DNA from 2 places in the Polymorphospora sp. A560 genome. Region 1 is predicted to be linked to the other one. Evidence: riboswitches for the same ligand, from Rfam matches in the RefSeq annotation. Region 1 holds a riboswitch; the other holds the start of a gene.

Region 1 (5,413 bases):
CACGCGACGCGGGTGCCGGTGACGTGCCGGTGCGCGTACGTCGCGTACGTGTTGGCGAGGTTCGTGCGGTCGGTCGCCGACGTCGACGGGGTGGTCGGCAGCAGCGCGACCGAGAAGTAGCCGCGACCGGCGAGGTTGGACCGGATCGTGGTGCCACTGACCGTCCAGGTCGAACCGGTCGGGCCGTACGCGACGTAGTCGTGGCCGCGCATCGAGAAGCCGACCCGGTTGCCGCTGTTGGACCAGACGGTGGGGGTGCCGGGGAAGCTGAGCTGGGCGTCGCCGCCGGTGACCTGGGCGTAGACGAACGGCAGGCCGTGACCGATGGTCGCCTTGAGCGTGCGGGCACCGTCCGACCAGTACGGCGTGACGGTCCAGTCGGTCCAGCCGTCGACCTTGGTGTCGGGGGAGTTCAGGCCGGCGACGCCGAGGGTGAACTCGCGGGTGTACGGGTAGTGGTACTCGCCGACGCCGGTCGCGCTGCCGGAGATCGCCGCCTCGGTGGTGTAGGAGACGCCGAGCCCGCCGGATTCCGGCTGGAACGACATCGGGTGGGCGTGCAGCGGCCCGGAGTGCTGACAGCTACCGATCTGCTGCTTGAACAGCAGCGACGACCACCAGTCGTTGGTCGGTACGGCACCGGCGGGAGCGTTGGCGGTGACGTACTGCCGCGGGTTGTTGGAGATGTTGCCGCAGGCGACCGGGGCGGGAGCACCGGCCGGGCGGCTGGTGGCGTAGCTGCCGGCGCCGATCGTGGCGGCGTCGGCGCTGCGCAGCATGGTGAACGACAGGCCGGTGGCGGCCAGCGTGACGGTGAGGGCGGCGGCGATGCCGCGCCATCGGGCGGCGGGACGGCCGGCCCGGGCACGCACGCCGCGGCGGTGGCCGCCGCCGGGCGTGTCGTGACGGACGGTCGGGCTCATGGTGCCTCCGGAGGTGGGACGCAACGGGGATCGAATTTCGAACGCATTAACTGACCGTTGCATGGAGGTGACCAGAGGGCAGGGTCGTCTGTCAATGTCCAGGGGTCATGTTTAACGGATTTCTAAGCCGGACTTGGGGCTCGGTTGACAGCATCGGCCGGAGCGGATATAACTCTGCTCAGAGAGCGCTCTCACAAACCCTCCGAGCGCTGCTGACCAGAGGACTCCGGGTGGTCGACGGGGTTCATGAAGGTTTGTGTAAGAGCGCTCTCTGCAACGGTGGTCGTACGTCGCGTCACGCCCTGGAAAGGAAAGCCGGCGGCCCGGGTCGAGCTTTGTCCGGGGGGATCGTTAATTGTTAACGCATCGCCATTGCCCGCGAACTGAAAAGCCGCCGGTCAGGCCGGCGGGCCGAACGCCGTCGCGACGCGTACGGCGACGTCGCGGACCCCGGTGAACCGTCGGGCCTGCGCCATCCGGCCCATCAGCCGGGCGGTCCGGGCCAGCCGCTGCGTCGGCCGGCGCCGCTCCCGGTCGTACGCCGCCAGGGCGGCCCGCACGTCGTCGGTCCCGGCCAGCCGGTCGGCGATCGTCACCCCGTCGATGAGCGCCTCGCAGGCCCCGCGCCCGAGGTCCGGGGTCATCGCATGGGCCGCGTCACCGATCAGCGCCACCGTGCCGTCGACGTACGTCCGCAGTGGACGGTCGAGGTCGTAGAGGTCGTGGCGGAGCATCTCGTCCGGCGAGACGGTGTCGAGGACCCGCCGTACCCCCTCGTGCCACCCGGCGAACGTGGTCCGCAGCGCCGCCAGATCCCCCTCCGGAAAGCGGGTGCCCTCCGGGGTGAGCAGCGTCGCATACCAGTTGGTCCGGCCGTCCTCGCGCGGCGTGGTGCCGAACCGCCGGCCCGGCCCCCACGTCTCGGTCAGCGCCTCGACCGTCCCGTCGACCGTGCCGCGCCAGGCGGTCGCGCCCACGTAGCGCGGGCGGCTCGCCGGCCCGAACAGCGTGGTACGCGTCTGGCTGAAGATGCCGTCGGCGACCACGACCACGTCGTGGGTGGCGCGCAGCGTCGCCAGGTCCCGTCGCCCGTTCCCGTTCGTCACCGCGGTGCCCAGCTCGACGATTCCGGCCGGCAGCGCGTCGGTGAGCAGGCCGACCAGGGCCGGGCGGGAGATCAGGTGGACGGTGTCGCCACTGCGCCGGACCATGGCGGCCGTGTCGATGTGGCCGATCGTGCTGCCGTCCGGCCGCCGCAGCGACCCGCCGCGCTGTGGGGCGCCGATCTCGCGTACCCGGGACCCGAGCCCCAGGGCGTCCAGCGCACGCAGGGCCTGCGGCCACATGCCGAGCGCGGTGCCGGCCGGGTCCCGGTGCGGCGAGCGCTCGAAGACCCGTACGGCCCACCCGGCGCGGTGCAGCCGGATCGCCGTGGCGAGGCCGCCGATGCCGCCGCCGATGATCGCTGCCGACCGTGTCGTGCCATCCCGCTCGCTCATGTCGCCACCGTACTACGGATGTAGTTGCTGGTACTACGGGTGTAGTTGTTAGGGTGAGCACATGCCGAGCAGGCAGGACCAACTACTGGATGCCGCGATCGAGGTGCTGGGCACCGGCGGCCCACGCAACCTCACCCACCGGGCCGTCGATTCCCGGGCCGGACTCCCCGCCGGCTCCGCCTCCAACCACTTCCGCACCCGCGAGGCGCTGCTCTCCGGCATCGTCACCCGGCTGGTCGAACTCGACCGCGTCGACTGGCAGGGGCTCGCCGCCACGGTCCGCCCACGCGACGCCGACGAGTTGGCCGGCGCCCTGGCCGACTTCGTCCGGTACGCCACCGGGCCCGGCCGGCACCGCACCCTCGCCCGCTACGCGCTCGGCCTCGAGGCCGCCGTACGCCCGGCGCTCCAGGCCGAACTGCGGCGCGGCCAGGAGGTGATCGTCGGATGGGGCGTGGTGTGGCTGCGCGACCTCGGCTCGACCGACCCGGCGCGGGACACCCGACTGGTCATGGACCACCTGGACGGCACCATGCTGCACCAACTGTCGATGCCGGTCGCCGACTTCGACCCCCGCCCCGGCATCCGGGCCGTGCTCGCCGGCGTACTCGGTCGTTGACGACGATGGCCGGGCGCCGGGTCCGGCGCTGACGACGATGGCCGGGCGCCCCTCGGGCGGCCCGGCCATCGGTCGCTTCGGCTAGTACACCGACAGGTGTACGTGGTTGGTGTGGTCGCTGGACGGGTCGCCGCCGCCCCGGTACGCCTTCCAGCCGCTGCCGGGCAGCCAGATCTGCTTGAACCAGATCACGTAGAGCACGCCGAGCCGGCTGGCGTTGTTGACGTAGTACGCGGCCAGGTTGTTGCCGTATGTGCGGTCGCCGCCGGTCGCCACGCCCCCGAACCCGCCCTTCTGGGCGGCGAAGTCGCAGGCCCGGCCCTTCGGGTGTTCACCGGAGCCACCGCTGCGGTAGCAGGAGACGTACCGGGTGAAGCCGGCCGCCTTGGCCTGGTTGAGCGCGTGCAGCGTGCGCGGGGTGATGCAGCCCGAGGTGGTCGGGTCGTTGATCGTGCACCCCTCGCTGGGCCACGAGCCGTTGGCGTTGCGCGGTGCCGGCTTCGCCGACGCAGACCCGGAACCCGACCCGGAGCCCGAGCCCTGCACCCCGGAGCTGGACTGGCCGCTGCCGGCCTCGGCCAGCGCCCGTTCGGCCTGCTTCTTGCGCTGCTCCATGGTGGCGAGCTGCTTCTTCTGCTCGCGGATCTCGTTGTCGATCGCCGCGCGGGCGCGGGTCTGGAGCTCCTGCGTCTCCTGGAGCAGCCGCAGCTGCCGGTCCTCGCTGGTGGCGAGGTTGCCCAGCGCCGTGGTCCGGTCGAGGAAGCCCTCCGGTGAGCTGGTGTTCAGCAGGGCGGCGATCGGGCCGATGCGACCGGTGCGGTAGGCCCGCGAGGCCAGCTCGCCGACCGCCTGGCTGCGTACGGTCAGCTCCTCGCCGATGGTCTTCAGCCGGGCGTCGAGTTCCTTCTGGCGCGTGGTGGAGTTGTCGAGCGCCGCCTTGGCGTCGACGTATCCCTTGGTGGCGGCGTCGAGCTGGTCGCGCAGCTTCTTGGTGCCGCCCTCGTCGATGTCGCCCGGCGCGAGTGCCTGCCGGGCCGGGACGCTGCCGACCGGCGCGGCGGTCGCCGGTGCCGCGCCGAACGCGACGGCGACGGCCAGCAGCGCGGCCAGGAGTCCTTTTTCTCTCAACCTCACGAACAGTCCTTCCGTCAGCCGCCGACCGGGTTAGCTGACGGGTTCGGGACGGAAGATCCCTACCGCTGTCGCGGATGCACCCCGAGTAACGATGGTTCCCCGGCTCGCCAAGGCGATTAGGCGACGGCCGCCGCAGGCACCGAGGGGCGCCGCCCGGCGGAGGCCGCGGCCGAGCCTACCGGTAGCCGTCCGGCGGGCGGGGGACAGCAAGTGCGGTGATCCACTGATATTTCAGGACAAAGCTGGCCGACAGTATCAGGCAGGTCACGAAACTTAAGTCGCAGCTAAGGTCACCAGTGCGCCGGGCCGCAATCGCCCTTCGACGCAGCGGGTTCGACCTGCAACGTGGCGTGTTCGATGTGGAAGTCGTCGTGCAACGCCTCCCGCGCGGCGGCCAGCACCGCGCCGACCTCGGCGGCCGGGTCGACCGTCAGGTGCGCCGAGGCGACATCCATGCCCGAGGTCAGTGTCCACACGTGCAGGTCGTGCACGTCCGACACCCCCGGTACGGCCGCCAGCCGGGCCTGCACCGCCGGCACGTCGAGGTGCTCCGGGGCGGCCTGGACCAGGATCCGTACCGCCGCCCGGGCCAGCTTCCAGGTGCGCGGCAGGATGAACAGGCCCACCGCGACCGCCACCACCGGGTCGACCCAGTACCAGTCGGTCAGCGTGATCAGCCCGGCGGCCACGATGACCCCGACCGAGCCGAACAGGTCGCCGAGCACCTCCAGGTAGGCCCCGCGCACGTTGATGCTCTCCTGCGCGCCCGCGCGCAGCAGCATGAACGCGACGATGTTGGCGATCAGGCCGAGTACGGCGACCAGCATCATCGGCCCGGCCAGCACGTGCGGCGGATCGTCGAACCGGCGTACCGCCTCGATCAGCACGTAGATCGCGACCCCGAAGAGCAGCACGGCGTTGGCCAGCGCGGCGAGCACCTCGAGCCGGTAGAGGCCGAAGGTCCGCTGCGGGTCGCCGGCCGCCCGGCGGGCCGCCGTGATCGCGGCGAGGGCCATCCCGATCCCGAGTACGTCGGTGAACATGTGCCCGGCGTCGGAGAGCAGCGCCAGCGAGCCCGTGATCAGGGCGGCGACCGCCTCGACCACCATGAAGACGGCGATCAGGAAGAAGGCGGCCCACAGCCGTCCCCGGTGCTTCTCGCCGGCCCGCTTCGCCTGCGCGCCGTGGTCGTGCCCGTGTCCCACGCGCTCCGCCCTCCGTCCGGTGGCCACCCCGGC
Region 2 (5,413 bases), 2.3 Mb from region 1:
GGTGGCGAGGTCGCTGATCTGCATCGCGCAGGCGTCGGCGATGTTGATCCCCTTGATCTTGGAGGATCGGGCGCCTTCGTTGAGGCGGGTGCCGCCGCATTCGGGGCAGGTGGTGAAGACGACGGCGCGTTCGACGAAGGCGCGGATGTGCGGCTGCATGGCGTCGACGTCCTTGGCCAGGAACGACTTCTGGATCTGTGGGATCAGTCCGAGGTAGGTCAGGTTGACTCCCTCGACCTTGAGTTTGGTCGGCTCCTTGTGGAGCAGGTCGTGCAGTTCCTTCTTGGTGTACTTGCGGATCGGCTTGTCGGGGTCGAGGAAGCCGCAGCCGCGGTAGATGCGGCCGTACCAGCCGTCCATGCTGTAGCCGGGTACGGTCAGCGCGCCCTCGTTGAGGGATTTGGTGTCGTCGTAGAGGGCGGCGAGGTTGAAGTCGTTGACGGCTCCCCGGCCCTCGCAGCGGGGGCACATGCCGCCGGTGATGCTGAAGCTGCGTCGTTCCTTGGTGGTGGTGGTGCCGCCGCGTTCGACGGTGACGGCTCCGGCGCCGGAGATGGAGGCGACGTTGAAGGAGTAGGCCTGGGGTGAGCCGATGTGTGGCTTGGCGAGGCGGCTGAACAGGATGCGGAGCATGGCGTTGGCGTCGGTGGCGGTGCCGACGGTGGAGCGTGGGTCGCTGCCCATCCGTTCCTGGTCGACGATGATCGCGGTGGTCAGTCCGTCGAGTACGTCGACGTCGGGTCGGGCCATGGTCGGCATGAAGCCCTGGACGAAGGCGCTGTAGGTTTCGTTGATCATCCGCTGTGATTCGGCGGCGATGGTGCCGAAGACCAGGGAGCTCTTGCCGGAGCCGGAGACGCCGGTGAAGACGGTGAGTCGGCGCTTGGGGATGTCGACGCTGATGTCCTTGAGGTTGTTCTCGCGGGCGCCGTGTACGCGGATCAGGTCGTGGCTGTCGGCGATGTGTGGCGCGGGCGGCTGCGTCGTCGTGGCCTTGCTCATCGTGTCTCCATCTGTCGGGCGGGGCCGCGGTGCGGCGTCGCCTGGTGCGTGGCGGGCCGGTCTCCCCGCTCCCCCGCCCGGCGCCGGTGTTCGGTGTCGTGGCGGCGCCGGGCGGGGGTCGGCGGTCATCGGTCGTTTCGTGGGTTCAGCCGAGTTCCTGGATGCGGACCATGTTGCCGGCGGGGTCGCGGAAGGCGCAGTCGCGGATTCCGTACGGCTGCTGGGTCGGCTCCTGGACGACCTCGGCGTCGCTGGCCTGGAGGCGTTCGAAGGTGCTGTCGAGGTCGTGGGTGGCCAGGACGACGCTGGCGTAGGTGCCTTTGGCCATCATCTCGGTGATGGTGCGGCGTTCGTCGTCGGTGATGCCGGGGTCGGCGGCCGGCGGGTGCAGGACGATGGAGGTGCCGGGCTGGTTGGTGGGGCCGACGGTGATCCAGCGCATTCCGCTGTAGCCGACGTCGTTGCGGACCTCGAAGCCGAGGGCGTCGCGGTAGAAGGCGAGGGCGGCGTCGGGGTCGGTCTGCGGCAGGAAGGTGTGGTGAATGGTGATGTCCATGCCGGTCACGCTAGTTGTGGCCGTTGCCTGCTGCTTCTCGATTCCTGATCGGTCTGGTCACCTGTTTGGCGACGCATGACGGGATTCCCGCGGTGGCGTGTCCGGCCTGGCGGCGGTAGACGCTGGGCGGGACGCCGACGAGTTCGGTGAAGCGGGTGCTGAAGGTGCCCAGTGAGGCGCAGCCGACGGTGAAGCAGACCTCGGTGACGCTGAGGTCGCCGCGGCGGAGCAGGGCCATGGCGCGTTCGATGCGTCGGGTCATCAGGTAGGAGTAGGGCGACTCGCCGTAGGCGAGCCGGAACTGGCGGCTGAGGTGTCCGGCGGACATGTTCACGCCGCGGGCGAGGGCCTCGACGTCCAGCGGCCGGGCGTACTCCCGGTCGATCCGGTCCCGGACGCGGCGCAGGCGGGCGAGGTCGCGCAGGTGCTGCGTCGTGGCGGAGTTGCTGGTCACGTGCGTGATGGTGCCATGGCGGTGGTGGGGTTGCCCAGCGTGGTCGGGGTGGTTCGGCCGGCTTTCTCCCACTGGTGGCCGGGCGTCACAGGGGCACCTTTGGTGTCGTGGCGGGTGGCCTGGCTGCCCGTACCCGATGATTTGGCCGAGAGGGCATGGGGGTCGTCTTTTCGGTGGCGTCGTGGTCGGGTGATGTATCGACGGTGGGCCTCGGGGGCGCCGTTGTTTCGGTGGTGCACACACCGTCCGTTCCGTTTTGGCTTTGCTGGGCGCTTGCGGCCCGGCTTCGCCCGGGTGCGGCGAACGCGAGTGCGATAGATCGCAGCGCGATAACCGGGTCTTGGCACGGCGGAGGGCGGCCAGTACGGTCGGGAAATCCGTTCCGGTTGTTGGGTCATCATCCGATGGCGCCGGAGCGGATCCGCTTAGTCGTATTCGTACGAGCCGGGGACCCAAGCAATCGGGGTGAATCCGTGGGCCGATGCCTGCGGTAGGGCGACCTTTCCCGCCCGAATCCGTCAGCTAACCCGGTAGGCGGTTGTGGAAGGAGACGACTGTTCGTGCGGTACCGAGCGTGCCTGGTTGGCACATCCCCCATTTCCCTGTCGTGCGGCCGTTTGTCGCGTGGACCGACGATCCTGGCTGTTTGCTGACGCCGGATCACTGATCACGACACCAGATCGGTTCGGAATCGACTGAGCCGGCCGTTGCCGGCTGTCCTTTTCCTGTTTCGCGTCTCCCGTTGTGGCGGCGGTGCCGTCTGCGGCCCGCCGTCGGTTTTGCGGGTCCTGTCCCGGGTGGGTCGCGATTCGTCGGTCTGGTCGACGTCTGCCGTTTTCGATTGGGACGCCGACGACAGTCGGCGGGTAATGGAGCTTCAAGTGGAAAACTCTCGTTCGTACAATCCGTTCCGTCGGGTTATCCCCAACCGTTTCCGTTCGGTGGCCGTGGCGTCGGCCGCCGTGCTGGCGGTGGCCGCGACGACGGGCAGCCTTTCGTCCGGTACCCCGACCGGGGCGGAGTCAAACGCGGGGGTCGAGTCGGGTGTGGTGCAGTTGGCGCTGACGCCGGAGCGGGCCCAGGCGGCGCCGCCGCAGGAGGCCGCACCCAAGGAGGCCGCGCCGAAGGCGCCGGCGGAGAAGACGCTGTCGTACGACTTCCAGTACCAGCCGAACGCGTACTACTGCGGTCCGGCGTCGACCCGTATCGCGCTGAGCGCGCAGGGGCACACGCCGAGCCAGGACAACCTGGCGGGGCAGCTGGGTACGACGTTCGCCGGGACGAACTCGTCGCACGACATCGCGCGGGTGTTGAACAAGGTGGTCGGCGGGGACGCCTACCGGGTGCGGGAGATTCCCGGCCAGAAGGCGACGTCGGCGCAGATGGACCGGCTGCAGGCGGACGTGGTCGAGGCGGTCGGCAAGGGGCGGCCGGTGGTGGCGAACATCGTCGGCGGGGCGACGGACAACGACGGCTTCTGGCGCAGCTTCCCCGGTGGGCACTACGTGACGATCGTCGGTTACGGCGACGAGGGGCGGCAGGTGCGGGTCGCCGATCCCAGTGGTGTCGGTCCGGCGAGCTACTGGATGAGCACGATCACGATGGCGCACTGGATGGCGTCGCGCGGTTACTCGTACTGACCGGGTACACGTACGGAACAAGGGCCGGCCCTGGTGGGCCGGCCCTTGTTCGTGGGTCAGAGTCCGCCGGCGACGCGCAGGATGGTGCCGGTGGCGTACGACGCCTCGGGGCTGAGCAGCCAGGCGATGGCGTGGGCGATCTCGGGTGCGTCGCCGGCGCGGCCCAGTGGTGCGCGCCGGGCGATGCGGTTGGGGCGGTCGGGGTCGCCGGAGACGGTGTGGATGTCGGTCCAGACGGTGCCGGGTGCGACTCCGTTGACGCGGATGCCGCGTGGGCCGAGTTCTTTGGACAGGCCGATGGTGAGGGCGTCGACGCCGGCCTTGGCGGCGGCGTAGTGGATGTATTCGCCGGGTGAGCCGAGGGTGGCGGCGGCGGACGAGACGTTGACGATGGCGCCGCCGGCGTTCATGCGGCGGGCGGCCTGTTGGGCGCAGAGGATGGCGCTGACGAGGTTGACGTCGATGACGTGGCGCAGGTCTTGCGGGGTGAGGTCGACGAGTGGGCCGATGCGGCTGGTGACGCCGGCGTTGTTGACCAGGCCGGTGACCGTCCCCAGTTTCGCCTCGGTCTGGTCGAACAGGTCGGTGACCTGGTCGGGGTCGGTGACGTCGGCGCGTACGGCGATGCCGCGTCGGCCGGTGGTGTGGATGTCGGCGAGGACGGTTTCGGCGGCGGCGGTGTCGTCGCGGTAGCACAGTGCGATGTCGTGTCCGGCGGCGGCGAGCCGGCGTACGGTGGCGGCGCCGATTCCGCGGCTGCCGCCGGTTACCACGGTTACCGGTGTGTCGGGCACTGCCCACTCCCCCTCTTTCGGCTGGTCGTGGTGGTGACGCTACCGCGCTGCCGTCCGGTGTGGATGGCCGGCGTACGGTGGGCCGGTCGACGACGTGGAGGTGCGTGGTGGCCGGTCTGGGCAAGGGTGATCTGGTCGAGGACTTCGAACTGCCGGACGAGACGGGTACGCCGCGGCGGTTGAGTGTGCTGCTGGCGGACGGGCCGGTGGTGGTGTTCTTCTATCCGGCGGCGCTGACGCCGGGGTGTACTGCGGAGAGCTGTCATTTCCGGGACCTGGCTGACGAGTTTTCGCAGGTAGGGGCCAAGTTGGTGGGGGTCAGTCGGGATTCGGTGGAGCGGCAGCGGGAGTTCGCCGGCCGGTACGGGTTCGGTTATCCGCTGCTGTCCGACGTCGACGGGTCGGTGGCGCGGATGTTCGGGGTGCGGCGGGCGTTGCCGTTGGGTGCGCTGTCGACGCGGCGGATGACGTTCGTGGTCGGTACGGATCGGCGGGTGCTGGCGGCGATCCACAGCGAGGTGAGCATGACGGCGCACGCGGACCGGGCGTTGGCGGTGCTGCGGGAGGCGGCGGCGGGTTGACGCGGCCGGGGTGTCGTGCTCGACGTTGTCGGTGTGGCCTGGTAGGAAGGCTGCAATCAAACATGCGTACGAAAAGAGGGTTGTGATGGCGACGCGCACCGCTGGGTTGTCGACCGAGGAGCTGGAGGGCATCCGTGACTCGCTGGCGGCGGGTCGTAAGCCGAAGGTGGTGTTCACCGAGTCGGCGGGGCAGATCGCGGGGCAGGTCGGCCAGGTGGTGGCGCTGACGGATCCGGCGGTCTCCGAGGAGTGGGTGGTGGTCCGGTTCGGTCGTGACGAGCTGCCGTTCTCCCCCGCGGATCTGGGGATCGCGCCGCGGGTGCCGGCGGGCCGGCGGGCGGCGGAGCCGAAGGTGGAGGCCGTGGAGCCGGCGCCGCCGGCGGAGC

The links. A riboswitch is a leader RNA that binds a small molecule or an ion and turns the genes downstream of it on or off. The one in region 1 is predicted to bind cyclic di-AMP.
Region 2: linked by a shared signal. The riboswitch ahead of QCD66_RS18125 (C39 family peptidase) and the one ahead of QCD66_RS08255 (coiled-coil domain-containing protein) in region 1 are both predicted to bind cyclic di-AMP.

The regions. Positions count from the first base shown of each region.
Region 1 covers NZ_CP122282.1:1,795,474-1,800,886, forward strand. Annotated here, with positions in the region: gene QCD66_RS08240 (glycosyl hydrolase) at 1-923, opposite strand, end outside; gene QCD66_RS08245 (FAD-dependent monooxygenase) at 1,322-2,422, opposite strand; gene QCD66_RS08250 (TetR/AcrR family transcriptional regulator) at 2,484-3,041, shown strand; gene QCD66_RS08255 (coiled-coil domain-containing protein) at 3,123-4,175, opposite strand; cyclic di-AMP (ydaO/yuaA leader) riboswitch at 4,179-4,308, opposite strand; gene QCD66_RS08260 (cation diffusion facilitator family transporter) at 4,466-5,380, opposite strand.
Region 2 covers NZ_CP122282.1:4,058,825-4,064,237, reverse strand. Annotated here, with positions in the region: gene QCD66_RS18140 (ATP-binding cassette domain-containing protein) at 1-1,002, opposite strand, end outside; gene QCD66_RS18135 (VOC family protein) at 1,148-1,558, opposite strand; gene QCD66_RS18130 (helix-turn-helix transcriptional regulator) at 1,569-2,012, opposite strand; cyclic di-AMP (ydaO/yuaA leader) riboswitch at 2,425-2,564, shown strand; gene QCD66_RS18125 (C39 family peptidase) at 2,954-3,652, shown strand; gene QCD66_RS18120 (SDR family NAD(P)-dependent oxidoreductase) at 3,709-4,446, opposite strand; gene QCD66_RS18115 (peroxiredoxin) at 4,554-5,027, shown strand; gene QCD66_RS18110 (hypothetical protein) at 5,113-5,413, shown strand, end outside.